4 regions of the Blastococcus sp. SYSU DS0552 genome follow, and region 3 is predicted to be linked to each of the others. Evidence: riboswitches for the same ligand, from Rfam matches in the RefSeq annotation. Region 3 holds a riboswitch; each other region holds the start of a gene.
The links. A riboswitch is a leader RNA that binds a small molecule or an ion and turns the genes downstream of it on or off. The one in region 3 is predicted to bind cyclic di-AMP.
Positions count from the first base shown of each region.

Region 1: another riboswitch for cyclic di-AMP. It lies ahead of ACI8AG_RS00555 (hypothetical protein); the one in region 3 lies ahead of ACI8AG_RS11870 (NlpC/P60 family protein).
Region 2: another riboswitch for cyclic di-AMP. It lies ahead of ACI8AG_RS15025 (murein hydrolase activator EnvC family protein); the one in region 3 lies ahead of ACI8AG_RS11870 (NlpC/P60 family protein).
Region 4: another riboswitch for cyclic di-AMP. It lies ahead of ACI8AG_RS09295 (LysM peptidoglycan-binding domain-containing protein); the one in region 3 lies ahead of ACI8AG_RS11870 (NlpC/P60 family protein).

Region 1 is NZ_JBJHAB010000001.1:100,068-107,694, reverse strand. It holds gene ACI8AG_RS00565 (protein kinase domain-containing protein) at 1-484, opposite strand, end outside; gene ACI8AG_RS00560 (SDR family oxidoreductase) at 718-1,464, shown strand; gene ACI8AG_RS00555 (hypothetical protein) at 1,487-2,395, opposite strand; cyclic di-AMP (ydaO/yuaA leader) riboswitch at 2,652-2,799, opposite strand; gene ACI8AG_RS00550 (bifunctional 3'-5' exonuclease/DNA polymerase) at 2,967-4,631, opposite strand; gene ACI8AG_RS00545 (MerR family transcriptional regulator) at 4,807-5,229, opposite strand; gene ACI8AG_RS00540 (alpha/beta fold hydrolase) at 5,228-6,040, shown strand; gene ACI8AG_RS00535 (DNA-directed RNA polymerase subunit alpha C-terminal domain-containing protein) at 6,101-6,655, opposite strand; gene ACI8AG_RS00530 (saccharopine dehydrogenase family protein) at 6,710-7,627, opposite strand, start outside.
Region 2 is NZ_JBJHAB010000014.1:95,155-102,781, reverse strand. It holds gene ACI8AG_RS15045 (AEC family transporter) at 1-378, shown strand, start outside; gene ACI8AG_RS15040 (SGNH/GDSL hydrolase family protein) at 410-1,072, shown strand; gene ACI8AG_RS15035 (heparin lyase I family protein) at 1,182-2,483, opposite strand; tRNA gene ACI8AG_RS15030 (tRNA-Ile) at 2,885-2,958, opposite strand; cyclic di-AMP (ydaO/yuaA leader) riboswitch at 3,119-3,274, shown strand; gene ACI8AG_RS15025 (murein hydrolase activator EnvC family protein) at 3,285-4,511, shown strand; gene ACI8AG_RS15020 (TVP38/TMEM64 family protein) at 4,544-5,293, shown strand; gene ACI8AG_RS15015 (maleylpyruvate isomerase N-terminal domain-containing protein) at 5,227-6,120, opposite strand; gene ACI8AG_RS15010 (hypothetical protein) at 6,235-6,447, shown strand; gene ACI8AG_RS15005 (DUF3145 domain-containing protein) at 6,904-7,404, shown strand; gene ACI8AG_RS15000 (acyl-CoA carboxylase subunit beta) at 7,589-7,627, opposite strand, start outside.
Region 3 is NZ_JBJHAB010000010.1:19,693-27,319, forward strand. It holds gene ACI8AG_RS11855 (DEDD exonuclease domain-containing protein) at 1-1,397, opposite strand, end outside; gene ACI8AG_RS11860 (D-alanyl-D-alanine carboxypeptidase family protein) at 1,594-3,339, shown strand; gene ACI8AG_RS11865 (hypothetical protein) at 3,423-3,731, shown strand; cyclic di-AMP (ydaO/yuaA leader) riboswitch at 3,908-4,084, shown strand; gene ACI8AG_RS11870 (NlpC/P60 family protein) at 4,102-5,181, shown strand; gene ACI8AG_RS11875 (M48 family metallopeptidase) at 5,422-6,687, shown strand; gene ACI8AG_RS11880 (glycosyltransferase family 4 protein) at 6,684-7,627, shown strand, end outside.
Region 4 is NZ_JBJHAB010000007.1:126,605-134,231, reverse strand. It holds gene typA (translational GTPase TypA) at 1-1,864, shown strand, start outside; gene ACI8AG_RS09295 (LysM peptidoglycan-binding domain-containing protein) at 1,932-2,804, opposite strand; cyclic di-AMP (ydaO/yuaA leader) riboswitch at 2,826-2,919, opposite strand; gene ACI8AG_RS09290 (DUF5994 family protein) at 3,299-3,799, shown strand; gene ACI8AG_RS09285 (NAD-dependent epimerase/dehydratase family protein) at 3,869-4,099, shown strand; gene ACI8AG_RS09280 (hypothetical protein) at 4,396-4,869, shown strand; gene ACI8AG_RS09275 (sulfite exporter TauE/SafE family protein) at 4,901-5,881, opposite strand; gene ACI8AG_RS09270 (sigma-70 family RNA polymerase sigma factor) at 6,188-6,751, opposite strand; gene ACI8AG_RS09265 (zf-HC2 domain-containing protein) at 6,827-7,471, shown strand; gene ACI8AG_RS09260 (copper resistance CopC/CopD family protein) at 7,468-7,627, shown strand, end outside.

The sequences.
Region 1 (7,627 bases), on a different contig from region 3:
CGGTCAGCTTCACCGTGCCGTCCCGGCCGAGCAGGATGTTGGCCGGCTTGACGTCACGGTGGACCACGCCGGCCCGATGGGCCTCGGCCAGCCCGGCCGCCGCCTGCCGCAGCAGCGAGAGCGCGGCGGCGGTGTCCAGCGATCCCACCTCGGCCAGCCGAGCCGACAGCGGGGGCCCCTCCACGAGCTCCATCACCAGGTAGGCCAGCCGCTCGCCGGTGTCCTCGGCGGTCGTCTCCCCGTAGTCGAGGACCGCGGCGATGTTGGGGTGGCTCAACGCCGCCGCGTGCCGGGCCTCGGAGCGGAAGCGCGCCGCGAACACCGGGTCGTCGGCGTACTCGCTGCGCAGCACCTTGACCGCCACGGACCGGTGGAGCTGCAGGTCGCGCGCCCGCCAGACCTCACCCATCCCGCCGACGGCGATGAGCTGCTGCAGCTGGTAGCGGCCGTCCAGGCACCGTCGGCTGGTTCCGGCCGTGGTCACTCCCGAGTCCCCTCGTGTCGGTGCCGAGAGGGCGCCTCCGCGCTCCCCCGTACTCGTACGTCCTGCAGGTGTGCCCGCCCGGAGGGGGTCTGAACCCCGGCGGAGCCGACGAGGTGGAACCCATCCGGCCCCACGCGCCGCCGCGGTGCCGGCCGCGGATCCGCCTGCGGGCTCTCGTACCGTGCGTGCCGGCCGGCCGCAGCGGCCTGCCGCACCGAACGACAGGAGCACCCATGAACACCGGCGCCGTCCTCATCACCGGCGCGAGTTCCGGCCTGGGCGAGGAGATGGCCCGGCAGTTCGCCGCCCGCGGCCACGACCTGGCGCTCTGCGCCCGGCGCACCGATCGGCTGGACGCCCTCGCAGCGGAGATCCGCCCGGCCACCGGCCGGCGGGTGGAGACCGCGGCGCTCGACGTCACCGACGCCCAGACCGTGCCCACGGTCTTCGCCGCGTTCGCCGCGGCGTTCGGCTCGATCGACCGGGTGGTCGTGAACGCCGGCCTCGGCAAGGGAGCGCCCCTGGGCACCGGCCGGGCCGAGGCCAACCGCGAGACGGCGATGACCAACTTCGTCGGCGCGCTGGCGCAGACCGAGGCGGCGCTGGAGATCTTCCGCCGCCAGGGCCGCGGGCACCTCGTGCTGATCTCCTCGATGTCGGCGCTGCGCGGCATGCGCCGGTCGATGACCACCTACGCCGCCACCAAGGCCGGGGTCGCGTCCCTCGCCGAGGGGCTGCGGGCCGAGCGGATCCCCGGCCTGGACGTGTCGGTGATCTACCCCGGCTACATCCGGTCGGAGATGAACCAGCACGTGCAGCAGCGGACCCGGTTCATGGTGGACACCCCGACGGGCGTCCGCGCCATGGTGGCCGCCATCGAGGCCCGGCGGGCCACGGCCTACGTCCCCGCATGGCCGTGGGTGCCCATCGGGCTGGCCATGCGGGTGCTACCGCTGTCCGTGGTCCGCCGGCTCACCTAGGCACCGCCGCGGGGCGGCGGGGTCAGTTGTAGTTCACGTGCACGTGGTCGAAGTGGTTGGCCGTCGCGCTGCCCCGGTTCTCCATCGCCTGCCACGATCCGCCCGGGGACGAGAGCATGCGCTGCTGCCAGATCAGGTAGTCCACGCCCAGCTCGGCCCAGTGGGCGCGGTGGTAGGCGACGATCGCGTCCCCGAGGGCGGCGTCGGACATCACCATGTAGTCCAGCGCCAGGCCCGAGGGGTGCCCGCCCGGGTCGGCGGCGCTGGCCCGGGTGCCGCCGAGGGTGATCCCCGCGGCGCCGGGCACGTTGCTGACCACCGCGTCGGCCGCGGCCTGGGTCTGCGCCTTCACGCTGCCCGCGGTGTTGGAGATCCGGGCGACCGCCGTGGCCGCCACGGAGGCGGCGGTGGTGGCGGCGGCCCGGGCCTCCTGCGTGGGCGTCGCCGCGGCGGGGGGCGCGGCCGCCCGCTCGGCGGCCCGGGCCTCCTCCGCGGCCTTCTCCTCGACAGCCTTCGCCTCGGCCTCGGCGCGGGCGGTGGCCTCGGCCTCGGCGCGGGCGGTGGCCTCCGCCTCGGCCGCCTGCCGGTCGAGCTCGGCCTGGTCGGCCGCGGCCTGGGCCTGCTGGGCCGCGACCTGCTCGGCCTCGCGGCTGCTGCGGCTGGCCGCCAGGTCCTGCAGCGGGGCGAGGTCCTCGGCGACGTCGACCGGGCCGGAGCGGGAGGTGAGCCCGAGCTCCTGGGCGACGCTCACCGACTGCGAGGTGCCGGCCTCGGCCTGGGCGCCCGGGTCCACGCCGACGAGGGTGTTGACCAGGAGGGCACCGGCGGCGGCGACCCCGAGGTAGAGCGCCGGACGGCGGAGGCCCGAGGGCGGGCGACGGCGGAGGACGAGCGGGCCACGACGGCCCGAGGTGGTGGTGCGGGGATCCATGGGTTCGGGGTGCTCCGTTGGTGCGGCGGGATCGGCCGGGCGAGGCGGACCGCGAGGGATGCGGGCTGCGGACCGGCGCCGGGTCGCGGGGCCACCGGGCACCGGCGGCTCGGCCGGCGGTTCATCGGTGGCGGGGGGCGACCGGCGGGACGCCGGGTGCGCGTGCGGTCAGGTCCGGGGACGCACCGGGGGGCGGCGGTGCCGGCGGGCGCGGGGTGGTGCGGCGGTGCAGGGGCGCGCCATGCGGCGGCTCTCCGTTTCTTCCGTCGTGCCGCCTACCGGGTTAGCTGACGGATTCGGACGGGAAGCAGCCCTACCCGCACCGGGACGTGCCCGGTGCGCGATTCACCCCAGAACTTCGGTGGGTCCCCGGCTCGCCCGCAGCTCGAAGGCGGCGGGCGACTCGGCGGCGCCCGGCAGACCCTCCCCGGATGGGGAGAGAACGATCGGCCGGGCTCCGCCACGGTAACCGTCGTTATGCAGTCGTGACAATGCGGAAGCGGTCACTTCCGCAGATCGTGACGCGTGTCGCGCCACGTCTCCTGCCCCGTCGGTGGTGTATGGCAGGCCGTCAGCCGGCGTCGGCCCAGGCCCGGACGACGGCGACGTCCAGCGGGAAGTCCACCGGGAAGGCGCCGAACAGCAGCCGCCCGGCCGTGGTGGCCGCGGCGCGCACCGCCTCGACCACGTCGTCGGCCAGGTGCTCGGGGGTGTGCACGACCACCTCGTCGTGGAGGAAGAACGCCAGGTGCGCCCGGGTCTCCAGCGGCCCGTCGCCGCCCAGCCGCCAGAGCCGGTTGCGGAGGTCGGCCAGCCAGCACAGCGCCCACTCCGCTCCGGTGCCCTGGACGACGAAGTTGCGGGTGAACCGACCCCAGGCGCGGCGAGCGCGGTCGCGGTCCTCCCGGGAACCGGCCTGCTCCGCGGCGTCGCCGAGCCCGTCCGCCCGCTGCGCCCAGGCCGCGCTGGGCGACGGCGACCCCCGGCCCAGCAGCGTGTGCACCACCTCGCCGCGTTCGCCGGCCCGGGCGGATTCCTCGACCAGGCCGATGGCGCGCGGGTAGCGGCGGGCGAGCCGGGGCATCATGCGGCCGCTCTCCCCGCGGGTGCCGCCGTACATGGCCCCGAGGATGCCCAGCTTGGCCTCCGCCCGGGTCGCCACCGCGCCACCGGCGACCATGCCCGCGTAGAGGTCCGAGGCCCGCGCCGCCTCGGCCATCGCGGTGTCCGCGCTCATCCCGGCGAGCACCCGGGGCTCCAGCTGGGCCACGTCGGCGACGACGAACCGCCAGCCGTCGTCCGCGACCGCCGCGGGGCGGATCAGCGTGGGCACCGAGAGCGCACCCCCGCCGTTGGACGCCCACCGACCCGTGACCACCCCACCCGGCAGGAAGGCGGAGCGGAACCGCCCTCCCTGCACCCAGGCCTCCAGCCAGCTCCAGCCGTTGGCCGTGAGCAGCCGCATCAGCTTCTTGTACTCGAGCAGCGGGGGGACGCACGGGTGCTCGAGCTGCTCGAGGGTCCACGAGCGGGTGTCGGCCACCGGGAGGCCGGCCTGCTGGAGTGCCCGCAGCAGCTCGGCCGGCGAATCGGGGTTGAGCGACGGGGTCCCCAGCGCCGCGCGGATCTCGCCCAGCAGCCGCTCGAGCACCGCGGGGCGCCCACCGGTTCCCGGGCGCGGGCCGAGCAGGTCGGTGAGCAGGCGCTCGAGCACGTCGGCCCGCCAGGGCAGGCCCGTGTGCGTCATCTCGGCCGCCACCAGGGCGCCCGAGGACTCCGCGGCCAGCAGCAGGGCGAGCCGGCCCGGCCGCGCGGAGGCCGCCACGGTCACCTGCTGGCGCTCGTGCTCGGCCAGGGGGTCGAGCCGGTCCGCCGGGTCGGCCAGCGGGAAGAGGGCGGACTCCGGCGGCGGGCCGGGCTGCAGCACGTCCCACCCAGGGGTGTCGTCCCCGGCGAGCAGCTCCTGGGCCGCGAACGGGGACCGCCGCAGGATCGCGTGGCCGAGCCGCAGGTCGGTGCAGCGCTCGACGCGGACTCCCGCCGCCAGCAGCGCGGGGTACCAGCGGGTGGTGTCGTCCCACACCCAGCGGACGGGTGCGGCAGCGGCCTCCCGCTGTGCCACGACGGCGGGCAGCCCCCCGGCCGCGACGCGGGTGACCGACCCCGTCGACCCGTCGTCGACGAGCTCCGTCATCTCCACCGCGGACTCGCGGCGCCGGAGCAGGATCCGCTGCACGCCCGCAGTGTCGCCGACGGAGCCGACCGATCCGCCGGACGGCCCCGACGCATGTCCCCGGTGCGGGAGCGCGCGAGGACGGCGGCCGGCGCGACGCGACGCGACGCGACGATGGAGCAGGGGGTGCTCGTCGCGACAGGCCGCCATCACGACGGACCCACGACGTCGAGCAAGGTCAGCGCCCGGCGTCCACCCCCGCCGCCTGCAGGTAACGGCCGAGGGCGGCGCTGTTGTCCTGCAAGCAGGCGATCCGCGCGTCGATCTCGCGCCGAGTGGCCACGAGGGTCGCGATGAGGTCGGGGCAGGGCTCCAGCTCGGGCCGCTCGCCCCGGGCGCATGGCAGGACGTCGCGGATGACCTCGGTGGACAGACCCGCAGCCAGCAGCCCTTGGATCTGGCTGACCGTCAGCGGCGCGTCGCCGGGGAACTCCCGATAGCCGTTGGCCGCGCGCGCCGGGGTCAGCAGCCCCTGCTCCTCGTAGTAGCGCAGGGCTCGCGGACTGGCGCCCGTCCGCCGAGCCAGCTCACCGATGCGCACGGCGCTCTTCCCTCCGCCCTTGACCTTCACGTCGACGTCAGACTTTACGGTCGCCGCCATGTCCACCGATCAGCGATCCCTGCGCCTGCCCCGCGCGGCCACTCCGGCCCTGCCCGCTGTCGTCACCGGCACGGGACCGGTCCTCCTGCTCCTGCACGGCGCCGGCGGCAGCCCGCAGGACAACTACCCGTTCCTGGACGACCTGGCTTCCGACCACACCGTCGTAGCGCCCTACCTCCCCGGCACCGCCCCCGCTCCACTGCCCGATGGACCACTGGACGTCGACCCGGTCGCCGACCAGGTCGTCGCCACCGCGGACGCCGCGGGGGTGGACACCTTCGCCCTGTCGGGCTACTCGCTCGGCAGCGCCCTCGCGATCCGCGTGGCCGCCCGACACCCGGAGCGGGTCACCGCGCTGGTTCTGACCGCCGGCTTCGCTGCCGCCCGCCCGTCGCTCGCGGCGACCAGCCGGCTGTGGCAGCGGCTGCTCGAGCAGGACCCCGTCGGCGCCGGCTGGTTCGTCGCGGCCCTGTTCCCCGGGGATGCCGCGCTCCACGCCCTCGGCCGGGACGCCACCGCCCAGCTGGCCCGGGACGTCACCGAGCACCTACCGGCCGGCGCACGCGCGCAGGTCGAGCTGGTCGGTCGCGTCGACGTCACCGCCGACCTGCCCCGGTTGGCCGCACGCCGTCTTCCGGTCACGCTCCTCGTCCCCACGCGCGACCGGCTGGTCGACCCCGCACATTCCGCAGACCTCCAGGCCGCCCTGCCGCACGCGGTCCGACACGAGCTGACCACGGGTCACGACGTCGCCGGCGAGGCCCCGATCGCCTGGCTGCAGATCCTTCGAGCCGCGGGCACGACGCCCTGATCCCCCGCGGCGCCCCCGAACCGACCACCGCCCCCGCCGACCCGCCCGTCCGGGAGGCGCCTAGCCGAGCAGCCGGCGAAGACAGCGGACGGGCGTGGCGAGGACGGCCCGGGCGACGTGCACGCCCAGCCGCAGCAGGTCGGCGTAGTCGGGCGGACGGACGGTGGCACCCGCCCCTGGCCGGCCGGGAGACGGCCGGTCGTCCGTCGCCACCCGGGCCGCGGCGACCGGCGGGGCCGGCGCCGGTGTCTCGGTGAGGAGCAGGTCGACCGCCGACCGGCGTCGTGGGGCCCGGAGCGAGTCGAACGACGGGATGGCCGGCGCCACCGGACCGTCCTCCTCGGACGGCTCGCCATCGGTCGGCTGCCCACCGGCCGGCCCGCCCACCGCCGCGCCGGCGCCCGGCAGCTGGGCCGGCGGCTCGGGGACGACGGCGCGGATCGCCGCGACCAGGCCCGGTCCGAGGCCGGCGACGTCGCTGAGCTCCCGCCGGGTGAGCGCGGCGAGCGCCTCGACGTCGGTGATCCCCGCCCGGGTCAGCGCGCTGACCGCGCGCGTCGGCAGACCCAGGTCACGGATCGTCCCGGCGGGCTGTCCCGGTGAGCTGGTCGGCATGTCGGCCAACCCTAGCGATGCCGGCCCGCGGTCGCGCCGGCGGCGGCAGCCCGGTCAGACCTCGGTCACCTCGTAGGTGTGCCCCGCCGCGCGCAGCCGCTCCACGAGCACCTCCCCCAGCGCCGTCGCCGGCGTCAGCGAACCGGCCCGGTCGGGCAGCCGCTCCCCGTCGAGGGCGAGCGCCAGCGCGGCCTCCCCGAGCATGACGGCGGTGGCGGCGTACCCCGGGTCGCCGCTGCCCGCGGCGGTGGCGCGGTAGCGGCGGCCGCTCTCGGTCGTGGCGTCGACCACCATCCGGAACCAGCCCTTCCGCCGCACGGCCTCGCTCGGGCCGGTGCCCGGCGCGGGGAGCACCCGGTCCAGCACCGCACGGGTGGGCGCCAGGCTCATGGCGGACACGGTGGCGACCAGCCCGGCGGAGACACCGGCCGCGGCGACGGCGCCGAGCGGCCCGCGCCCCACCCCCATGACCTCGCCGTAGCGCATGTCGCGCCCGTACGCCCAGCCCTGCAGCGCGTTGCTCCGCCGCACGATGCGGGTGTTGAACGGCGCCATGACGAAGGCGGCCGTCCAGCGCCCGTCGTCGGTCCGGCGTGGCAGCGCACCGTCGAGGGGCTGCGGGGTGTCGGGCTCGGCAGCCCGGTCGGGGCTCAGGCCGAACGGGTCGCCGACGACGCGACGCAGCGACGGGTTCTCCTGCATCGCCTCCACCTGGGCGCGCATCGAGTCGATCGTGCCGCCGCTGAGCCCGCCCCGGGCCGTGGCCACCAGCTGGACGTCGCGCAGCCCTCCCGCACCGTCGGCCGCGGCCCGCCGGCCCAGCAGGAGGGCGCTGAGGTCGGAGGGGATGGAGTCGTAGCCGCAGGCGTGGACGAGGCGGGCGCCGGTCTCCCTGGCGACGGCGTCGCAGCGCTCGATGGCGTCACGGACGAACAGGATCTCCCCGGTCAGGTCGGCGTAGTGCGTGCCGGC
Region 2 (7,627 bases), on a different contig from region 3:
GGCCTGGTGCTGCCGGAACCGGTCGACGCCACGCTCGGCCGGATCGCCGCCGCGGCCGTGCCCATGGGGCTGCTGACGGTGGGTGCGGCGCTGCGGATCGGCGAGCTGGCCCGCCGGGAGTGGGCGCTCTCCGGCTACCTGACGGCGGTCAAGCTGCTCGCGGTGCCCGCGGCGGCGCTGGCCCTCGTGGCGCTCCTGGGCATCGAGGGCGACCAGCGCGCCGTCGTCCTCGCGTTCGCCGTCGTGCCGCCCGCCACGGCGTCCTACGTGCTGACGGCCCGCATGGGCGGCAACGGCGGGTTCGTCTCCGCGCACATCTCCCTGGCGACGACGGCCGCGCTCGGGACCGTGCCGCTGTGGTTGCTGGTAGCGGGCTGAGGAGGCGTGCGGTCCGCTAGCGTCCTGAGGCATGTCGCGGCGGCGCACGATCGCGATCACCGGCGGGATCGTCGGGCTCGCCCTGGTCCTGTCGGTCCTGATCCCGGGCAGCCCGACGCGGGTCGTCGCCCGGGGCGCCGTGCACGCGGAGTGCGTCACGTGGGTGGGCGACGAGGGGAGCCGGTCGCTGGCGGTGTACGGGGACTCGATCAGCCGCGCGGACAGCGAGCCCCGGTTCGGCTTCCACGGCGGCCGCTCCTGGTACTCCCACCTCGTCTGCTCCGACGAGTTCACCGACGGCGCGAACGCGGCCGTGGCCGGGGAGACGGCGGCGGAGGTGCTGCGGCGTCTGGAGGCCGACGCGCCGCGGGTCGACGTCCTGGTCATCCAGGCCGGCACGAACGACCTCCGCCTCGGGGTGTCGACGAGGGAGACGGTGGCGAACCTGCGCCGGGCGGTCCGGCTGGGGCAGGAGGCCGGGGGCACGGTGCTGCTGGCGACGGTGCAGCCGTGGACGGACACGGACGCCACGGCCCTGAACGCCGCGGTCCGCCGGCTGGCGGACAGGACGGGCGTCGAGCTGGTGGACTTCGCCGGCGTGCTGGGTGACCGCGACCTGACCCGGGACGGGGTCCACCCGACAAAGGCGGGCGCCCGCGCCCTGGCCGACCTGGTGGCGGAGGCCGTGACCTAGACGCCGAGCGCAGGGGCCGCGCGCTGCCCGCAGTCCGGAGAGCTCCGGACTGCGGGCAGCGACCCCATGACGGTCGGGCCTGCTCGCCGGACCCGGCGAGCCGAGCAGGTCAGCCCATCGCGTTCAGGGACGCGACGGACTCGCGCGTCGGGCCGAAGCCGATCGGGGAGTGCTGGAGGTAGTGCGTCCGGTAGGTCCCGGCCGCCGAGTAGATGCCCTGCTTGATGTAGACGGACTGCCCCTCGTACAGGTTGGCGACCCGCTCGGACAGGACCTTCTCGCCCTGGTGCCAGACCTCGATGAGGCCCTTCGCCGGGTCGGGGGACCAGATGAACCGGACGGTGTGGTCGTTCCAGGCGCCCTTGTCGATCGTGCCGAGGTTGAAGGTCCGGACGTACTGCGCGTCGCCGGCGGTCCTGCCGCCCGTGCCACCCCGGACGTCGACCATGAGGTTCTCGTTCACGTCCGACCAGAAGTGCACGTTGGGGTTGCCGGAGTTCACCGTCTGGTGCCACTGCGTGTAGATCAGGAACTGGCCGCGCTCGTCCCAGTCGAAGTCGGCCGGGAAGAACGTGGACCAGGCCCACCACTGCTCGTCGCCGGGCCGGACGTCGCCGGAGGCGGCGATCGAATCGCGGACCTCGGAGCGGAGGGTGCCGTGCGTGCCGTTCCAGCCGGTGTCGCCGCGCTGCACGGTGAAGAAGGCGGTGCGCTCCGAGCCGGGGTACGGGTTGGCCGTGGTGGTGCCGTACTGGTCCGACCGGAGGGCGTGGATCTCGGGCCAGGGGCCGGGGACCAGCGTCGTGGCGTCGTAGCCCCAGACCCGCGTGGGCTGGACGGCGGGCAACTCGGGCTCGGGCTCGGGGTCGGTCGCGGGCGGGGGCGTCGTGGTCGTCGGCGTCGTGGTCGTCCGAGGCGTGGTGGGCTCCGTGGACGGCGCCGGCGGCTCGGTGGTGGTGGGCTCGGGCGGGGGCGTCGTGGTGACCGGGGCCGCCTCGGCCGGGGTGGTCGGCTCGGCCGGCTGGCCGCCGGGGTAGATGTGCACCGGCTCCGTCCGCTCACCCTGCACCTTGGCGTGGTCCCGCGGCACGACCACGAAGGCGTACCGCGGGGTGGACAGCGGCAGCCGGGGCGACGTCCAGGCGGTGGCGCCGGTGGAGCCCACGATGCGACCGGCGGCGCCGGAGGTGACGTCGATGACGAGGTAGTCGCGGGCCCCGGGCACCCCCGTCCAGTCCAGCGAAGCCCGCTGATCGACGGCCTCGCCGGTGAGATCGGCCGGGGCGAGCAGCACGGCGGCGGCCTGCGTGTGCGATGTGACGGGCCGAGGGGCTGCCAGGACGGCGTCGGCGAGTCCGGCGCCGCCGATCAGGGTCAGGGCCGCCAGGACGGCCAGGTTGCGCTTGTTCATGGCGTCGGTCCTCAGATCAGGTCGAGTGGGGTCTGGACGAGGCGGTCGGCGGCATGGGCGCCGCCGCCGGCATCGGTCAGGACGGCGGTGGCGACGGCGAGCACGAGACCGGCCCTCGAGGAGAGCCGGGCAGGCGCTGCAGATGCCGCTCGGACGCCGCGTCCGGGGCTGCGGCGGTGGCACCACCGGTCGAACCGACGGCGGCTGAACGTTCTGTCACGCATCAATTACGCCACGTCATGAAGGCGGCGGTGCACAGGCGCGCCGGTCGCCTTCCGGCCGCGGCGCCGGTGTGGCGCACCGCTGACGCCGAGGTGCCCACACCCATTGGGAGCCGTGTCCTTGCTCACGCCGACAGGGAGGCGCGAGCGCCAGGCACGACACCGCGGGCCTGGGAGAGGTGGGGCGGGTGGGGCTCGAACCCACGACCCAGGGATTATGAGTCCCATGCTCTGACCAGCTGAGCTACCGCCCCGGACCCGCCAGCCTGCCAGACGGCGCCGCGGCGCCGCAGCCACGTCCTGGGGTCGGTGGGGCGAACTGACAAGGTCCGTTACCCCCCTGTGACATTCGGGCGATCCGCTTGTACCGTCTCTCGCGGCCCATCCGATCCCGCTCCCGAAACCCGGGGGCTCGGACGGGCCCCGCCGAACTCTGCGGCCTCACCGCCGCGGGGACCGGGGACCCACGTTCTCTGGGGTGAATCCCGCCTGCGCCACCACGGGCAGGCAGGTAGGGCATGTTCCGGCCCGAACCCGTCAGCTGACCTGGTAGGCGGATAGAGGAACGGAGACCGTCGCCTTGGCGACCTCGCACCACCTGCGCCACCACGTCCCGGCCGCGCCCGCGCGCCGGGCCCTCCGCCGCACCCGTCGGGCGGCCACCGCCGCCACCGCACTGCTGGCGCTCGCACTGCTCGGGACGTCGACCGCGGCGGCCGCGCCGGGCGACGCGCGCAGCGAGTACGACCGCGTCGAGGCGGAGGTCGCCGACATCGAGCAGCGCGTGCGCGACGCGGAGGAGCGCCTGCAGCAGCTCACCCTCCGGGCAGAGGAGGCCAGCGGCGCCGTGCTCGCCGCGCAGGCCGAGCTCGACCGCGCCCGCGAGCACGCCGACGCCATCGCCGCCGAGCTCGCCGCCGTCCGGGAGGCCGTGGCGAGTACCCAGGGTGAGGTAGCCGCCCTCGGCCGGGAGGCCTACATGGGCAGCGACAAGTCCATGAAGCAGCTGGAGATGGTGCTGCACGCCGACGGCCCGGGGGAGCTCCTCCAGCAGGCCGCGACGCTCGACCTCCTCGGTGAGGATCGCGCGCAGGTGCTCGAGGACCTGCGGGTGGCCGAGGCCCGCGAGGCCCGGCTCGACCAGGAGGCGAAGGCCGCCGTCGCCGAGCGGGATGCCGCAGCGCGCAAGGCCCAGGGCATGCAGGCGGAGGTCGACGCCCTCCTCGCGGCCGCGCAGACCGACTTCGATGCGCTCACCGCCGAGAAGGCGGCGCTGGACGAGCAGCTGCGCGAGGCGGAGATCCGCATGCTCAGCCTCCGCGGCACGGCCGACCCCGTCGCCGCCTGGTCCGAGCAGCAGGCCACCGAGCAGGCGGCCGTGGCGGCGGCTCCCGCGACCGCCGGGGCCGGCCGGCTCACCCAGGGGCGGGTCACCTCCTGCTACGGCAGCCGGTGGGGTACCCAGCACCTCGGCGTGGACATCGCCGCGCCGATCGGCACCCCGATCTTCACGCCGGAGCCCGGGGTCGTGCTGCAGGCCGGGCCGGCCAGCGGGTTCGGCCTCGCCGTCGCCATCCAGCACCACGACGGGGCCATCACCGTCTACGGGCACGTGAACCAGTTCTTCGTCTCGCCGGGCCAGGTCGTCAGCGGTGGGCAGCAGATCGCCGAGGTGGGCAACCGGGGCCAGTCCACCGGCCCGCACCTGCACTTCGAGGTGCACCTCGGTGGCCTGTACGCCAACCGGTCCAACCCGGTGCCGTGGCTGGCCCAGCGCGGCATCACCCTCGGCGGCAGCTGCGGCTGAGGCTGGTTGACGCCATCGGTCAAGATGAGCACGTGCGGACGACGGCGGGGGCGAGCCCGTGGCTGCGGGCGTGGCTCCTCGTCGCGCTGCTCGCGGCCGGCGTGGTCGCCGCCCTCGCCGTCGACGTGCCCACCCTGGCGCAGGTCCGCTCGTGGGCCGACGGCGGCGGCCTCCGGACGTGGCTGCTGCTGATCGCCGCGCAGGGGGTGGTCCTGCTCGCGCCCGTCCCACGGTCGGTGCTGGCGGCGCTGACCGGAGCGGTCCTGGGATTCGGCGCGGGCTTCGCGGTCGCCTACACCGGTGCCTTCCTGGCGGCGACCGGTGCGTTCTGGCTCGCGCGGGGCCTGGGTCGCCCGGCCGTGGAGCGGCTGGCGGGGCCGCGGCTCGGCCGCGTGGACCGGTTCTCCAGCGACCGGGGCTTCGTCGCGGTGGTGCTGAGCCGGGTGGTCCCGATGGTGCCCTTCGTCCTGGTCAACTACGCGGCGGGCCTGAGCGCCGTACGGCCGCTGACCTACGGCGTCGCCACCGCCGTCGGACTGATACCCGGCACGGTGGTGCAAGTGGGCGCCGGCGCCTCGGCCGGCGCGGTCGTCGCCTGGATGCCGACCGCCACGGTCGCCCCGGTGGTCGTCGTGCTGGTGCTGCTGCTGCTCGCTGGTGCGGCCGTGTCGAGGTACCGATCCCGCACCGGCGAGCAGGTGGGCGAGGACGCGGGTCAGCGCCCGCCGAAGAACCGCCCCAGCGCGCCGCCGGCCCCGCCCACGGTGCGGGCGGCCAGCTGAAGGATCGGTCCGCCCGGGATGCCCGGCACCTGCTGGACGATCGGCGCCAGCTGCAGGAGCCCGGGCACGTCGTGGACCTTCAGTCTGCGGCGGGCCACGGCCGGTACCGGGTTCACCCGGCCGGCGGCTGCGTCGAGCAGGAGCTCGGGGGTTGCCTCCACGGCCGGGCCCTCGACGACACCCGGCGGCACCCGTCGCACCCGCCACCCGTCGTCGTCCGCGGTGAACCCCCAGCCGCCGTCGGGTGTCACCAGGCTGACGCGGCCGGCGATGCCCGACGAGGCGGCCAGTGCGCCGGTCACGTCGGTCAGCGCCGCGAGCCCTGACTGCAACACGGGGCCAGGCGGTGGTGGCGCACCGCAGGACGCCAGGTCCAGCCCGTGGACGGCGAGCTCGTAGGCCTGTCCGAGGACGACGCTGAGCAGCGGCAGCCGGCCGACGACCGAGACCGCGGGTGCGGTGTCGAGCTCCACCGGCTCGTCGGCCATGTAGCGGGCCGTCGCCTCGCGGTTGCGGCGCAGGGCGGCCAGCACCTCCGCCCGGGAGGCGTCGCGGTGGGCGGCGGTCACCCGAGCGTTGACCGCGTCCGGGTCGGGGGGCGTGCCGGCGCCGCCGGTCCGGGCCGAGGCGATGAGGTCGGGCAGGGCGGTGTGGTCGTCCCAGCAGCCCAGGTGCACGCAGATCTCGTGGGCCCGCCACCCGGGGAGCCGGGACCGGCGGTCGAGGTCCACCGATTCCGCCTGCGCGAGGAAGGCGTCCCACGCGTCCAGCACCATCCCCGCGACCGCGTCGCGGCCCGCCTCGGCCATGCCCTGGTGTCCGCCCACGCGGAGGCCCTACCCGGAGGCCGCGCGAGGCAGGCACGGCGCACCGTGGCGCCGGTCACCCGCCCGGGTGAGCGCGCCGTCACGCGGCGGCGGGCGCGGACCGATCGCCCTTCCGTGAGCGAGACACCGGCGCGCGACCGCCGAGCGGGCTGGGGCCACGCCTGCGGACGACGGTCGCACCCGGCGGTCCCGGCCGTGCTGGTCCGCCCGCGGTCCGGCCTGTACCGAGCCGGGCGACGACGTCGAGGACCTGTGCACCGGGCCGACGTCGCCATGTACCGGGTCAAGAGCACCGGCGGCGACCGGGTGGGGGTCCTGGACTTCTGAGCCGGATGCGTCCACGCCGCGTGGCTCTAACACTACGCACCGTGGTTGTCGGCGAGAAGGACGCGCTGGTCGCAGGCGTCTGGGGGCCGATGAGCACCCCGGACGCCGACTACGGCGAGTAACGATGCTCTCGGGCGCGGCCGCTCGCGTTCCGAGCCCTCGTGGACCGGTATGGTTCCGGCCCACCGGGCGGAGCTGTGAATTCGCTGACGCATGTGGACGCCGCCAGTAACAGATGGTATTGGCCGCTGACCAGCGACAAAGCGGTGCACCGGCGGCCGGGCGAGCGCACCTGTCACTTTCGTCCCAGGAGTCGCAGCCGGGCTGGCGCGATGGGGGCACCATCGTGCAAACTTGTCGCGGGAGCCCTGCTCCGCCACTGCCGATAACGGCGCGTCACCGAATCGATGGGTCCGTAGGGGAAGACGAGACCGATCGAGTCGATGGAGGTGCCCGGTGCAGCGACGGTCAACCCAGGGTGTCGTCTTCGTGCACTCGTGCCCGAAGGCGCTCTGCCAGCACGTCGAGTGGGCGCTGGAACGCGTCGTCGGCGCGCCGGTCTCCCTGTCGTGGGCTGAGCAGCCCGCGGCGCACGGTGCCTACCGTGCCGAAGTGGCGTGGACCGGTTCGCCCGGTACCGGCGCCAAGCTGGTGGCTGCGCTGCGCGCGTGGCCGATGCTGCGCTTCGAGGTGACCGAGGAAGCCAGCCACGGCAACGACGGCGAGCGCATGTCCTACGTGCCCGGGCACGGGGTCTTCCGCGCGCCCACCAGCGCCAACGGCGACCTCATCGTCACCGAGCAGCAGCTGCGGCACCTCGCGGCGACGGCGTCCTCCGTCGAGGCGTTCCGGCACGGCGTCGACCAGCTGCTGGGCGCCGCGTGGGACGCCGACCTGGAGGTCTACCGGCACGCCGGCGACGGCAGCCCCGTCACCTGGCTGCACCAGGTCGTCTGAAGGTCACGATCGGGGCACGACACTCCCGGCCTGGTCGGGGAGCCGTCGTAGCCTGGAGCGGGCCGTCCGGGCGCCGTCGGGGAAGCGGCGCCGGGACGGCCTTTCCACGTGGTGCGGTACTGGAACCGCCCCGTCCAGAGGCTCGCGCCGAGCGTGCGAGGCGTGAGGAGGACGGGGTCCTTCGTCAGAGCGGGATGTTGCCGTGCGCCCCGCGACCGAGCGG
Region 3 (7,627 bases):
ACGAGCTCGGGCACGGCAGCCAGCGACTCGAGCCGTTGCCGACGGCGGAGGGCCCGGACCAGCACGGCGACCCGGTCGCGCAGCACGGCGGCGTCCTCGTAGCGCTCCTCGGCGGCGAGCCGCTCCACCCGGTCCAGCAGCGGGGCGAGCAGGGGACGGGGGTCGTGGCCCACCGCGGCGGCGAAGACCGCCGCCACGCCGGCGTACTCGGGAACCGACTGGGCGCCGGTGCAGGGGGCGCCGCAACGCCCCATGTCGGCCAGCGCGCAGGCGTTGACCGGCGTGCGGGGGGAGAGTCGGGCGGTGCACTGCCGCAGCGGCAGCACCTCGTGGACGGCGGCCACGGCGGCGTCCGCGGCGCGGCGGTCGGGGAACGGCCCGAGGAACACGCCGGCGTCGGGGCGGACCCGGCGGACCACCGACAGCCGCGGGAAGGGCTCGTCGGTGAGCCGGACCCACAGCGCGCGCTCGGGGAAGCGGGACCGCCTGTTGTACCGCGGCTTGTGGCGGGCGATGAGCCGCAGTTCGCGGACCGCGGCCTCGAGCGCGTGCGCGCACGGGATCGGCTCCACCCGCTGGGCGAGGCTGACCATCTCGGTGATGCGGCTGCGCTGCTCGCCCGAGGTGAAGTAGCTGCGGACCCGGCTGCGGAGGTCGCTGGAGGTGCCCACGTAGAGCGGCTCGTCCCTGGGGCCGCGGAACAGGTAGACGCCGGGGCCGCTGGGGACGGCGTCGGCCAGGTGCCGCTTCCGCCGACGCTCCGGATCGACCTGCCGGGTCAGCCCGGTCAGCTCCTCGAGGGTGGTGACGCCCAGGGGGCCGAGCCGCTCGAAGAGGCCGTGCAGCACGTCCACCGTGGCCCGCGCGTCGTCCAGGGCCCGGTGCGTGGGCGAGGTGGTGGCGGAGAAGTACGGGGCCAGGGTGGCCAGCTTGCAGTTGGGCACCTCGTCCCGGCTGAGCAGCCGCCGGGCGAGGACGGCGGTGTCGACGGACGCCGCCGTGGGCCACACCAGGCCGTTCTCGGCGCACGCCGCCTTGAGGAACCCGAGGTCGAACGGGGCGTTGTGGGCGACCAGGACGGCGCCGCGGGCGAACTCGAGGAAGGTGGGGAGCACGGCGCCGATCCGCGGGGCCGTGGCGACCATCGTCGACGTGATCCCGGTCAGCACGCTGATGTAGGGCGGGATCTCGTGGCCTGGGTCGACGAGGGTCTGGAACTCGCCGAGCACCTGCCCGCCGCGGACGCGCACGGCCCCGATCTCGGTGATGGCGCTGTCCTTCGGGGACCCGCCGGTGGTCTCCAGGTCCACGACGACGAACGTGACCTGCGCCAGCGGTGTCCCGACCTCCTCGATGGAGACCTGCTGGTAGCGCAGCGGTGCGGGGGAGGGTGCCACGGGGCGGACGCTAGGTCGGGGGGCTGACACTCCGGGGGACGCGCGCCGGGGCCGGCCGCGCACGGGCCCCCTGACCGGGGGGTCCGGGGCTGCCCGCATCGAGTGGGACCTGGTGTTCCGGCCCCGATCGGGACACCATGCCTGCCAGTGGCCGTCGCGTCCGGTGCGACCGGCCCGCAGGCAGAGGTGGTCGGTGATGCCCGCGCGCTCCAGGTGGCGCCCGCCCGCCCGGGCCCGGCGGTGCGCGGTGGCCGCGGTGCTGGTGGCGGGCGCGGCCGTGCTGCTGCCCGCCGGGCCGGTGGCCGCCGCGCCCAGCGACCAGCCGGGTGGCACCTCCGGCGTGCTGGACAGCCGCGACCTGGACCAGCTGCAACGGCGGGCCGCGGAGGTCCAGGAGGACCTCCGCGCGCGCCAGGGGCAGGTCGTCGCCGCACGCGAGGCGCTGGCCGAGGCGCAGCGGTCGGTGGACGAGGCGAGGACGGTGCTCGAGGACGCCCGGGGCGTGCTGGCCGGGCACCAGCGCGAGGTCGCCGGGTACGCCGTCGCCGTCTACCGGGACGGTGGCGCCCTCACCCCTCTCACGCTCCTGCTCGCCGGTGGGGATCCGGGGGAGGTCCTCGCCGGCGTGGGCTTCCTCGACGCCGTCGACGCGCACCTCGCCCACCTCATCGGCATCGCGGAGAGCCACCGGCGCGCCGCCCTGGACCAGCAGCAGCGCGCCCAGGCCGCGCTCGACGAGGCCCAGGGGCGGGCGGACGAGGTGGCCGCGCGGGTGGCCGCGCTGGAGGCGGCCGCCGACGCGGTCACCACGGAGCTGCACGACACGCTCGCCGTCGTCGACCGGCAGCTGGCGGCGCTCCAGGGGGAGCAGGCGTCGGTGAACGAGCAGACGGCGGCCAGCTGGCGGGCCTACGTCGACCAGCTCCGGACCGCCGGCCTCGCGGACGTGCCCGCCGCTGCGCTGCGGGAACCCGGGCGCAGCCTCCCCGACCGCCTGGCTCCGGTGGGCGCCGCCGGTGGCGGCGCGCAGCGCGGGGTGGCCCAGCTGCCCGGGCGGCCGAGTTCGCTCCTGGTGCTGCCCGCCGAGACCCTCGCCGCCGTCAGCGGCGCGATGGAGGCCCTGGGGCAGCCGTACGCACCGGGGACGGCGGGGCCGGAGTCCTGGGACTGCGGCGCACTGGTCCGGGTGGCCTACGGCCGGGCCGGTGTCCAGCTGCCCGCGACGCAGGAGGAGCTGTTCGCGAGCGCCGTGCCGGTGGACCGCGCCGACGTCCTCCCCGGCGACCTGGTCTTCCTGGGCTCCCCGGAGGCGGGGCTCGGGCACGTGGGCATCGCCCTGGACCCGCGGACCATGCTGACCGCTGACGCGCGGGCCGGCGCGGTCGTGGTGCGCATGCTGCCGGGCGACCAGGTGCTGGCGATCGGCCGCCCGGTCCTCGGCCAGCGGCCCCCCGTCGCCGTCCCGGGGCCGGCCGCGGGGGCGCTGCGGACCGAGTGCGGCAACACCGTCTACCCGCCCAGCTACGACGGAGCCCGCGCATGGGGCGGCTACCCGAACGGCCTCATCCCGCCCAGCGCCATGTGCCCGCTGGGCGTCGGCGGGCACGCGCTGCCCTGCGACGCGGCCGCCGCCTACCGCGCCATGTCGGCGGCCTACGCGACCGCCTTCGGCAGCCCGTTGTGCATCACCGACTCCTACCGGACCTACGCAAGCCAGGTGCGGCTGTACGGGGAGAAGCCGGCCCTGGCCGCGGTGCCCGGCACCAGCAACCACGGCTGGGGTCTGGCGGTGGACCTGTGCGGCGGCGTCGAGACGTTCGGCACCCCGCAGTACGCCTGGATGGCCGCCAACGCCGGCCGCTTCGGCTTCCTGCACCCCACGTGGGCCGATCCGGGCAACGGCCGCGAGGAGCCGTGGCACTGGGAGTTCGCGGGCAGCTGATCCGGCGCGGGCCGTCGGTGGCGCCGCGGAAATGTCGGTGGCCCTTCCTACCGTGCGCAGCAACTCACGGAGGAGAAGAAGCGATGCTCATCGATTGCGACACCTGCACCGCCCGCGGGACCGGCTGCGCCGACTGCGTCGTGACCGTGCTGCTGGGAGCCCCGCCCGGGTGGCAGGGGGGCGACCCGGTCGTCGTGCCGATGACCGGGCGGCCGCGTGGCGAGCCGGCCGCGGCCGCCGAGGACGTCGTCGTGCCACCGCCGGGCGTGGTGGTGGAGTTCGACGAGGTGGAACGCAGCGCCGTGCGCGCGCTGGCCGAGGGGGGCCTGGTTCCCCCGCTGCGGCATCCCGACGGGCACGGCGGGGAGCGGTCCGGACGGCGCACCGGCTGATCGCCGCCGCACCCCGCGGCGAGGGCCGGGTGACCACCCGATCGGGTGAATGCCCAGGTGGGCGGCCAGGCGCCCGTCGCACACGCCTCAGCTGTTCCCGTTTGTCACAGGCGCATCACGGTCGTAGGGTTCCCTCCGTTCGGCCGGGTGGTCGTCATCCATCGATGGATGGCCTCGACCGGACACCGCCTAATCACCGCGTGGCGCGCACCACTGCGCCCGAGGTGTACCGGGGACCCACCGCACTCTGGGGTGAGTTCTCCCGCCGCCGGCTCGCCGGTGGGTGGGGGATAGGGCCAGTCTTCCCAGCCCGAACCCGTCAGCTAACTCGGTCGGCGGTCGAAGTGGAAGAAACGGAGAGCCGCCGCACGTGGCGACCCCTCACGCACTACTGACGCACGCCCCCGAACAACTCCACACCGCCGGCCGGCGCAGCTCCGCCAGCGCCCGCCGCTTCGGACCGCTCCGTTCGGGGCTCCTGGTCAGCGCCGTCGCAGCCCTGACCGTCACCGTCCTCCCGGGTACCGCGTCGGCGGTCCCCGGCACCGCCGACGAGATCGCCGCCCAGGTGGCCGAGGCCAGCCACGAGCTGGAGGTCGTCTCCGAGCAGCTGAACGAGGCGCGCGTCGTCCTCGAGGGCCACCAGCGCGACGCGCAGGCCGCGAGCGAGGCGGTCGCGGAGGCGGAGGGCCGGCTCGGCTCCCTCGACGGCCACATGCGCCGGCTGGCCCGCAGCGTCTACACCGGCAGCGGCATGTCGCAGCTCGACGTCCTGCTGACCAGCACCTCGGCCGACCAGCTGGTCGACCAGCTGGGCACCCTCGACGCCATCGCCGGGCACACCAGCGAGGTGCTCACCGAGGTGTCGCGCGCGGCCGAGGACGCGGAGCAGGCCCGCGACGCCGCCGAGGAGGCCGCGGCGGACGCCCGGCGGGCGGTGGAGCAGATCGCCGCCCAGCAGGAGGAGCTCGAGGCGAAGATCGCCGACTACCAGCGCCGGTACGAGGCGCTCACCGCGCCGCAGCAGGAGCAGGTGGCGCAGGCCCACGGTGGCACCGGCCTCCCGGCGCCCACCGGCGCCGTCATCGCGCCGAGCTCGGCCGCCCAGGTGGCGGTGAACACCGCGCTCGCCCAGATCGGCGACCCGTACGTGTGGGGTGCCGGCGGGCCGAACGCCTTCGACTGCTCGGGGCTGACGTCGTACGCCTACGCCGCGGCGGGTGTGATGCTGCCGCACTCCAGCCGGTCGCAGAGCCAGATGGGCAGGCCCGTCTCGCGCGGCGAGCTGCAGCCTGGCGACCTGCTGTTCTTCTACAGCCCGGTGAGCCACGTGGGCATGTACATCGGCAACGGCCAGATGGTGCACGCCTCCACCTCCGGCCAGCCGGTGAAGGTGGCGAGCGTGGACTCGATGGGGAACTACAACAGCGCCCGTCGCATCGCCGGCTGACGGCTCCGGGAGCATCGCAGCGAGGAACGAGGGCCGGTGATCCCGACAGGGGTCGCCGGCCCTCGCCGTCGCTGGCCGGTCAGGTGACCGAGGGCCCGATCCCGAGGACCTCGGGCAGGCCCGGAGGACGGGAACACGGTGAGGGCGGGCCTCGCGACCGGGTCGAGCAGGATGCAGGCCGCCCAGCACGTCCCCGAACCGGGACGGGCCGCTGCGGTTGGCCCGCCTAGGATCGGCCGGGTGAGCGTTCGCCGGGCCGCCCTGGTGGCCGCGGCCCTGCTGGGGATCGCCGTCGTCGTCGTCATCGTCGTCCGCACCCCGTGGGACGTGCTGCCCGAACCGCCCGGAGGGCACACCGAGCCCGACCCGACCGCCGGCCTGGATCCCGCGGCGATCGAGCGCGCGGAGGCCTTCGCCGCCGCCCTGCGACCCGCGTCGCTGGTCTCCCTCGTCCTCGGGCTGGCGGTCTCGGCCGTGCTGGGGCTCACCCCGCTGGGGGCCCGCCTGATGCGGTCGCTGGGGGCGCGGGGGAGGGACCGCTGGGTCGTGCGGGTGGTGCTGGGGGTGCCGGTCCTGCTCCTCCTGGGCCGCGCCGTGACCCTGCCGATCTCCGCCTACGCGGAGTCCGTGCGCACGCGCTACGGCCTGTCCACCCGCGGCTGGGGGCTCTGGCTGCGCGACGTCGCCGTCTCGTGGGCCATCAGCGCGGCGCTGACAGTGGTCGTGGTGCTGGCCTTCCTGTGGCTGGCCCGTCGCGCGCCGCGCACCTGGTGGGCCTGGGGCGGGGCGGCAGTGGCCGGCTTCGTCGTCGTCGGCTCGTTCCTCTACCCGGTGGTCATCGAGCCGGCGTTCAACTCCTTCGAGCCGCTGCCGGCGGGTGAGCTGCGCAGTGACCTGCTGGCGCTCGCCGAGGAGAACGGCACCCCGGTGCAGGACGTGCTGGTCTCCGACGCCTCCCGGCGGACCACGGCGCTGAACGCCTACGTCTCCGGGTTCGGCTCCACCCGGCGCATCGTGGTCTACGACACCGTCCTCGGCGAGCTGCCCGACGCGGAGATCGAGTCGATCTCGGCGCACGAGCTCGGGCACGTCGCCACCGACGACGTCCTCACCGGCACGCTCATGGGCGCGCTCGGCGCGGGCGCGGCGACCGCCCTGCTCGGCTGGTTGCTGACGTGGACGCCGCTGCTGCGCCGCGCCGGCGCGCCCTCGGCCGGCGACCCCCGCGTGGTCCCCCTGCTGCTGTTCCTCGTCGCCGTGGGCAGCCTGCTGGCCACACCCGTGCAGAACCTGGTGTCGCGCCAGGTCGAGGCCCGCGCGGACCTGCACGCCCTCGACCTCACCCGCGATCCGGAGGCCTTCATCGCCATGCAGCAGCGGCTCGCCACGGCCAACCTCGGCGATCCGGACCCGCCGGCGGCCTGGCACTGGTTCTTCGGCAGCCACCCCACGACCGCGCAGCGCATCGCGATGGCCGAGGACTGGGCGCGCCTGGAGGGGCCGTGAGCCGGACGCTCGTCGTCACCAACGACTTCCCGCCCCGGCAAGGGGGCATCCAGACCTTCGTGGCGGCGCTGCTGGAGCGACGGCCGCCGGACTCGCTGGTCGTGCTGGCGTCGGACGCACCGGGCTCGGCCGAGCACGACCGATCCTTGCCCTATCCGGTGGTGCGCCGGCCGACCGGGATGCTCCTCCCGACGCGGGCGACCGCCCGCGCGGCCGTGGAGCTGGTGGAGCGGTACGGCTGCGACACCGCGTTCTTCGGGGCGGCCGCGCCGCTGGGGCTGCTCGCGCCCGCGCTGCGCGCCGCCGGGGTCCGGCACCTGGTCGGGGCCACGCACGGCCACGAGACCGGCTGGGTCGCCCTCCCGGGCAGCCGGCAGGTGATGCAGCGGATCGCCACGGGGCTGGACGTCCTCACCTACATCAGCGAGTACACCCGCGAGCGCCTCGCTCCGCCGCTCGGGGGCCGCACCCGGCTGGCCCAGCTCTCGCCCGGGGTCGACGTCGACCGGTTCGCCCCCGGGGTCGACGGGACGGCGGTGCGTGCCCGCCACGGGCTCGGTGACGCACCGGTGGTCGTCTGCGTCTCCCGGCTGGTCGCCCGCAAGGGGCAGGACGTGCTCGTGGCGGGGTGGCCGCGGGTGCTCGCCCGTCACCCGGGGGCCCGGTTGCTGCTGGTCGGTGGTGGGCCGGACGAGGGCAAGCTGCGTCGTGCGATCGCCGCCCGCGGCCTGCAGGGCTCCGTCGTGCTGACCGGCCCGGTGGACCACGACGAGCTGCCGGCGCACTACGCCGCCGGAGACGTGTTCGCCATGCCCTGCCGCACCCGGCGCGGGGGACTCGACGTCGAGGGCCTCGGCATGGTCTTCCTCGAGGCCGCGGCCTGCGCCCGCCCGGTCGTCGCGGGCACCTCGGGCGGTGCGCCGGAGGCGGTGCGCGACGG
Region 4 (7,627 bases), on a different contig from region 3:
GGCGATCGTCGCCCACGTCGACCACGGCAAGACGACCCTGGTCGACGCCCTCCTCCGCCAGGCCGGCGCGCTCGGCCGCGCCAAGGGCGAGGGGACGGACAACGACTCCACGCAGGACCGCGTGATGGACTCGATGGACCTCGAGCGCGAGCGCGGCATCACCATCCTCGCGAAGAACACCGCGATCCGCCTGGCGGACGAGGACGGCAACCCCGTCGTCGTCAACATCGTCGACACCCCCGGCCACGCCGACTTCGGTGGCGAGGTCGAGCGCGGCCTCTCCATGGTCGACGGAGTCGTGCTGCTGGTCGACGCCTCCGAGGGCCCGCTCCCGCAGACCCGCTTCGTGCTGCGCAAGGCGCTCGGCAAGGGGATGCCGGTCATCCTCGCGGTCAACAAGACCGACCGCTCCGACGCCCGCATCGAAGAGGTCGTCGACGAGTGCTACGAGCTGTTCATGGAGCTCATGGAGGACGCCGGCATGGACGCCGACGCCCTCGAGTTCCCGATCGTCTACTGCAACGGCCGCACCGGGCAGGCGTCGCTGACCAAGCCCGAGAACGGCACCGTCCCCGACAGCCCGGACCTCGGCCCGCTGGTGAAGACGCTGCTGGACACGATCCCGGCGCCGGAGTACGACGCCGAGGAGCCGCTGCGCGCGCAGGTCACCAACCTCGACGCCTCGCCGTTCCTGGGTCGCCTGGCGCTGCTGCGCATCCACTCCGGTGAGATGAAGCGCGGCCAGCAGGTCGCCTGGTGCAAGGTCGACGGCACGATCAAGAACGTCAAGATCACCGAGCTGCTGGTCACCGAGGGCCTCACCCGGACGCCGGCCGAGAGCGCCGGCCCCGGCGACCTGGTCGCCATCGCCGGCATCGAGGACATCATGATCGGCGACACCCTCGCCGACCCGAACGACCCGCGGCCGCTGCCCCCGCTGACCGTCGACGAGCCCTCGATCTCGATCACCATCGGGATCAACACCTCGCCGCTGTCGGGCAAGTCGGGCAAGAAGCTCACCGCCCGCCTGATCAAGAACCGCCTCGACCAGGAGCTGGTCGGCAACGTCAGCGTGCGCATGCTGCCCACCGACCGCCCCGACACCTGGGAGATGCAGGGCCGTGGCGAGCTGGCGCTGGCCATCCTCGTCGAGCAGCTGCGCCGCGAGGAGTTCGAGCTCACCGTCGGCCGGCCCACCGTCGTCACCAAGGAGATCGACGGCAAGCTGCACGAGCCCGTCGAGCGGGTCACCATCGACACCCCCGGCGAGTACGTCGGCACCCTGACCCAGGCGCTCGCGGTGCGCCGCGGCCGGCTGGAGAACCTGGTGCACCACGACACCGGCTGGGCGCGGATGGAGTACGTCGTCCCCTCCCGCGGCCTCATCGGGTTCCGCACCGAGTTCCTGACCGAGACCCGCGGCACCGGCGTGCTGAACAGCAACCTCGAGGGCTACGAGCCGTGGCTGGGCGACATGCGCGCCCGGCCGACCGGCTCGCTGGTCGCCGACCGCCAGGGCGTGGCGACGACCTACTCGATGTTCTCGCTGCAGGAGCGTGGCCAGCTCATGGTCCAGCCGGGCACCGAGGTCTACGAGGGCATGATCGTGGGTGAGAACTCCCGTCCGGACGACATGGACGTGAACATCACCAAGGAGAAGAAGCTCACCAACATGCGCAAGTCCACCTCCGAGGAGCTGGAGCGGCTGATCCCGCCGAGGATCCTCAACCTGGAGCAGGCGCTGGAGTTCTGTGCCGAGGACGAGTGCGTGGAGGTCACGCCGGCCGGCGTCCGCATCCGCAAGGTGGTGCTCGACCAGACCGAGCGCGGCAAGGCCAAGAACCGCAAGCCCAAGCCCAGCTGATCCGCCCCACGACGCAGCGAGCCCCTGCCCGGATCACCGGGCAGGGGCTCGCTGCGTCATGGGGCCGTTACGGCGCCGGCGCGAAGGCCACGTGCGGGTGGTCCATGTGGTTGGCGGTGGGGGAGCCGCGGTCCTCCATGGGCTGCCAGGCCCAGCCCGTCCACGTCCCGGCGATCTGCTGCTGCCAGATCACGTACTCGACGCCGAGGCGTGCCGCGTTGTCGATGACGTACTGGCTGAGCGCGTCGCCCGTGGCCCGGTCGTCGTAGACCATGAAGTCGGCGGCGCGGCCCTCCGACGGGCTGTGGCCGGGGCGGGTGAGCACCGTCGGGATGCCGAACTCCGCGGCGACCTCCGCGACGGCGGGGCGCACGTGCGGTTCCCACGCGCCGTAGGCGGCCGTGTCCGGGGCCGGCCGGTCCGCGGCGCGGCTGGCGCGTTCCGGGGCCGCCGACGGGCCGCCGACGAGGGTGAGTCGCTGCCCGACGCGCAGCACGTTCGGGTCCGCCCCGATGACCTCGAGGTTGAGGGCGTGCACGTCCTGCCAGGTGGTGCCGTGGCGGGCGGCGATGCCGCCCAGCGTGTCGCCCGGCTGGACCACGTACTCGCCGCCGACGGGGGCGGGGGAGGGGGCGGCAGGGGCGTTTCCCGACCCGCCGATGACGAGGACCTGGCCGACGCGCAGGACGTTCGGGTCGGCGCCGATGGTGGCGAGGTTGTCGGCGTGGATGGTCTGCCACGAGGTGCCGTGGGCGGCCGCGAGCCCGCCCAGCGTGTCACCGGGGACGACCGTGTGCTCCCCGGGGTGGGCCTGGGCCGGACCGGCGATCGCGAGGGAGGTAGCCGCGGCGGCCGCGAGGACCACGGCCGGACGTGCCATGGCCGCCGCCGCGGAGGTGCGGGTGGAGCGACCGGGTCGCGCCGTGCGGTGCTTGAGCATGGGAGAAGCCTCTCGCCGCCTGCGGGGTTAGCTGTCGGGTTCGGGCGAGAGCTGCCCGGCCGCGTGCTGCGGCTTCACCCCGAGGCCGAGGGCCAGGATCTCGTGGGTTCCCCGCGCCTGCCCGTCGTGTGCACGGGTCCGGTGGCGGTGGGCAGGTTCGGCGGTCCGCCATCCGGGCCCACCCGTTGGTGGACGCAGCACGGTAGGCAGACCGCCGTCCCCGACGGCAAGGCCGCGGAGCCTGCATCGCGGGCAGCCCCGCGCGGACTGACTCCCCGTGGCCCGCCCCCGACTGCCCGTGTGCGGTGCTCGTACCGGCGGCGCACGGTCCGCGGCGCGGGCTCCGTGCTCGTCAGGTCACGAATCGTGATGACTGGCCGGGGCGGTCCGACGCGCCCGCCACGCCGTCGAGGAGTCTCGCCTCGCACCCGTCCTACGTTGACCTCGGAGCCGTCTCCCCGGCTCCCTGGGAAGAGGAAGGCGGCCGAACGCTCATGGCGACGATCACCCGTACGGTTCCGGCGATCGAGGGCTTCCGGGGTGGCATCGACGTCCGGGTGAGCCTGCGCGCCGACGCCGGATCGGGCGGTTCGGCGTTCGACGGTGCGTGGTTCCCGCGGAGCCGGGACCTCGCCGTGGAGCTGCCGGAGCTGATCGCGGCGCTGGAGCGGCGTGGTGTGCGGGTGGAGCGGTTCACCTACGCCCTCGACGCCTGGGAGCCGGCCCCCCGCAAGCTGGAGGTGCTGGGCCGCACGGTCCGCGCCGGCGGCTTCCGGAGCATGGACCCGCAGGTCGTCTGCCTCACCTGGGCCGGGGGGAACCGCCGGGCCGACCTGCTGGTCGTCCCGCCGGAGACCGACGTCCTCACCGGCGCCCGGGCGCTGCGGCTGTGCACCCGGCGGGGCCTGCCGTCCTCGCCCCAGATGGTGCTCGCCGCGGCCCGTTCCACGCCCCTTCCGCAGGTGCCCACGCTGCCGGTGTCCCGCGCGGTGTAGCGCTCGTCCGCCGACGGCGGATCCGCTGCCGGCGAACTCCCTGGACGCGCGGGCGCCGACCGGGCTGGAGTGCTCGGCACGAGACTCCTCGTCCTCGGCGGCACCCACTTCCTCGGCCGGCACGTGGTGGAGGCCGCGCTCGCTCGCGGGCACGACGTCGCCACCTTCACCCGGGGCCTGACGGGTCCGCCGCCGGAGGGCGCGCGGGCGCTGCACGGCGACCGCGACGACCCCGGCGCGCTGCCGCGCGCGCTGGGGGAGTGGGAGCCCGAGCTCGTCGTCGACACCTCCTGCCAGTAGAAGGACCCCCGTGCCCCCCGGCACTCGCAAGCTCGCGCCGGGACCCTGCACGAGAGCCAGCAGCCTCAACGCGTACCGCAACTGGCCGCCGGGGCCGCTCGGCCCGGAGGACGGCGAGCCGACCTGGGACACCGAGGACGACGAGTACGGGCCCATCAAGGCCTTCGGCGAGCGGCAGCTCGCCGCCGCCGTCGGTGGCCGCTTCCTCGCCGCCCGTGCCGGCCTGATCGTCGGCCCCTCCGACCCGATTCCACCGCCTCGGCTGGTGGCTGGAGCGCATCGCGAGCGGCGGTCGGGTGGTCGTCCCGGCCGAGGGCGTCGCCCAGCCGATCGCGCTGGTCGACGCCCGTGACCTGGCCGCCTGGCTCGTGGACATGGCCGGGCAGGGCCGCACCGGTGCGGTCAACGCCACGGGGCCGGCGGGCATGACGACCCTGGGCGGCCTGCTCGAGCTCTGTCGGGTCGTCACCGGGAGCGCGGCGGAGTGGGTACCGGTGCCCGAGGCCGACCTCCTCGCCGCCGGCGTCCAGGAGTGGCTGCACCTGCCGCTGTGGCTGCGCCACGAGGTCGCCCGCACCGCCTGGGACGTCGACACCACCCGGGCCGCCGAGCTCGGGCTGGCCACGCGGGCGCTGGAGGCGACTGTCGCCGACACCTGGGCGTGGCTGCGCTCCCACGAGCGGCCGGCGCCGCCGGCGCACCGCCCCGCCGACCAGCCCGGACCCGGCCTCCCGGCCGAGCTGGAGGCCTTCCTGCTGGCCGGCCGCTAGGAGCAGCCGGCGGGTGCCGTGCGGCGCCCTGTCAGTCGCGGGGGGCGCTGGGCCGGCCCGCGCCGACCGGGACCTCGCGGGAGTCGGTGGCGTCGGCGGCCACGTTCTGCTCGGCCACCTCGGCGAGGGCGTCGGCCGACTCCAGCCGCGCGTCCCGCCGGTACTGGCGGTAGGAGTGGACGACGGCCAGCACCCAGACGACCGCGAGCACCGCGTAGACCAGGGCGCTGACGGCGTCGCCGGCGTCCACCCAGTCGCTGCGCAGCAGCGTGCGGGTGTTGGTGATCACGATCATCCCGCCGACCAGGGAGCCCAGCATGCGCGGCGGGATGTGCCGCACCAGCCACGCGGCGATCGGCGCGGCGACGAGGCCGCCGGCGAGCAGCCCGGCGACCCACAGGGGGTCGATGCCCGCCGAGCCCAGCGCCATCAGGAAGCCGAGGCTGGCCGCCAGCGCGACGAGGAACTCGGAGGTGTCGATCGAGCCGATGACCTTGCGCGGCTCCATGCGGCCGCTGGCCAGCAGCGCCGGCGTGCCGACCGGTCCCCAGCCGCCGCCACCGGTGGCGTCGACGAAGCCGGCCACCAGCCCCAGGGGCGTGAGGAAGCGCCGGCGGATGGGCTTGCCGACGTTCCGCCGGTCGATGCCGCGGAGCGTGAAGCGCACCAGGATGTAGACGCCCAGCGAGACCAGGATCAGCGACATGACCGGCGCCGCGACCGACGTCGAGAGGCCGGACAGGAAGTGGGCGCCGACGAACGCCCCGACCGCACCGGGCACTCCCACCTTGGCGACGACCTTCCAGTCGACGTTGCCGAACTTCCAGTGCGAGAGCCCGGAGGCGAGCGTGGTGCCGATCTCGGCGAGGTGGATGGTCGCCGACGCCGCGGCCGGGTTGGTGCCGATGGCCAGCAGCAGGGTCGTCGAGGTGACGCCGTAGGCCATGCCGAGGCTGCCGTCGACGAGCTGGGCACCGAGCCCGGCGAGGGCGAGCAGGATCAGGGTCTTCACGGGCACTGGCTCCGGGGTCTCAGGACGCGGGCGCGCAGCGGCGACCGCGTGAGGCGAGGGTGAGACGTGGTGGCGCCGGGGAGGCGCGGGGGCTCAGCAGCCCGGACAGGCGGCGGTGCAGACGCGCAGCAGGTCGACGTGCCGGCGGCTCACCAGGAGCAGCATCGTCGTCCGCGTCACGGCGCAATGTCTACCAGATCGATGCACTTAGGCGCAGTGCTGGTCCCGACGCGTGGGACGGCGGTGGCGGGTGCGCGCGATGGGTCCGTTGTGGCACGGCGAGGTGCGGGTGCCGGCGCCGCGCGCTCAGCTGTGCGCGGTCTCGCCCGGGCCGGCGTCCTCGCGCACCGCAGCGAGGGACTCCACGAGGTCGGCCCGGGCCCGCGCCACCCGGGAGCGGATGGTGCCGACGGGGCACCCGGCGACCTCCGCGGCCTCGGCGTAGGGCAGTCCCAGCAGCTGCGTCAGCACGAACGCCTCGCGCCGGTCGGGGGCCAGCCGGGCCAGCAGGTCGGCGACCGCGGCGCCCTCGCCGACGGCGTCCGCGGCGCCCGGCGGGGCCAGCAGTTCCAGGTCGGCGGACTCCCGGACCAGGGTCAGCCGGCGCCGGCGGCGGGACTTCAGCGCGTCGGCGCAGACCCGGCGGGCGATGGCCAGCAGCCAGGTGCGGACCGAGGACCGGCCCTCGAAGCGGTGCAGGGAGCCGAACGCCCGCAGGTAGGTCTCCTGCGTCAGGTCGTCGGCGGAGGCCCGGTCGCCGAGCGCGGCGCAGAGCCGCCAGACGTCGGACTGCGTCTCCCGCACGAGGGTGGCCGCAGCCAGCGGGTCGCCGTCGGCGGCGTCCGCGGCCAGGCGTGCCAGGTCGTCCATGTCCTCGTTCGGATGTCGCGGAAGAAATCCCGCCGACGCGGGAACCGGACGGCGTCCGGTGGCGACTAATCAACCATGTCCTGCCACACCTGCCGCGAGGCGCTCTCCGCGCGGCTCGACGGCGAGCCGCTCGGGATGCCCGCCGACGAGCTCGACGCGCACCTCGCCACGTGCCGCGGGTGCGCGGCCTGGGCCGCCGCCGCCGAGCGCGTGACCCGCCGAGCGCGGCTGGCGCCGGCCCCGTCGGTGCCCGACCTCACTGCGAGCGTCCTCTCGGCGCTGCCGCGCGAGCTCCCGGGTGCGCGGGCGGCCGCGCGCGCCCGGTTGGCGGACACGGCGGTGCGGCTGGCGCTGCTCGCCGTCGGGGTGGCGCAGGCGACGCTGGCCTGGCCGGTGCTCGCCTCCGGCGCCGGCGCGATGAGCGCACCGGTGCACATGGCCCGGGAGAGCGGCGCCTGGAACCTGGCGCTGGCCGCGGCGTTCCTGGCCGTCGCGGCCGGTCCGCGGCTGGCGGCCGGCGGGCTGCCCTTCCTGGGCTCCTTCGTGGCGCTGCTGATCCCGGTGACGGTCGCCGACCTGCAGGCCGGGCACGTGCACACCGACCGGGCGCTGGCCCACCTGCTGCTCGTGGCCGGCACGGCGCTGGTGGCGACCGTCGCGTGGCGGGGCCGCCGGCATCGTTCCGTCCCCGCGGTCGCCGACCGGCGGGTGACCGCGTGAGGCGCACCGCCCTCCTGCTCGCGCTGCTGGTTCTCGGCTGGTTCGGTGCGGGCATCGGCACGGCCGGTCCTGCAGCCGCGCACGCCACGCTGGTCTCCACGACCCCGGGGGAGGGCGCGCGGCTCGACGCCGCGCCCGACGAGGTGACCCTGCGGT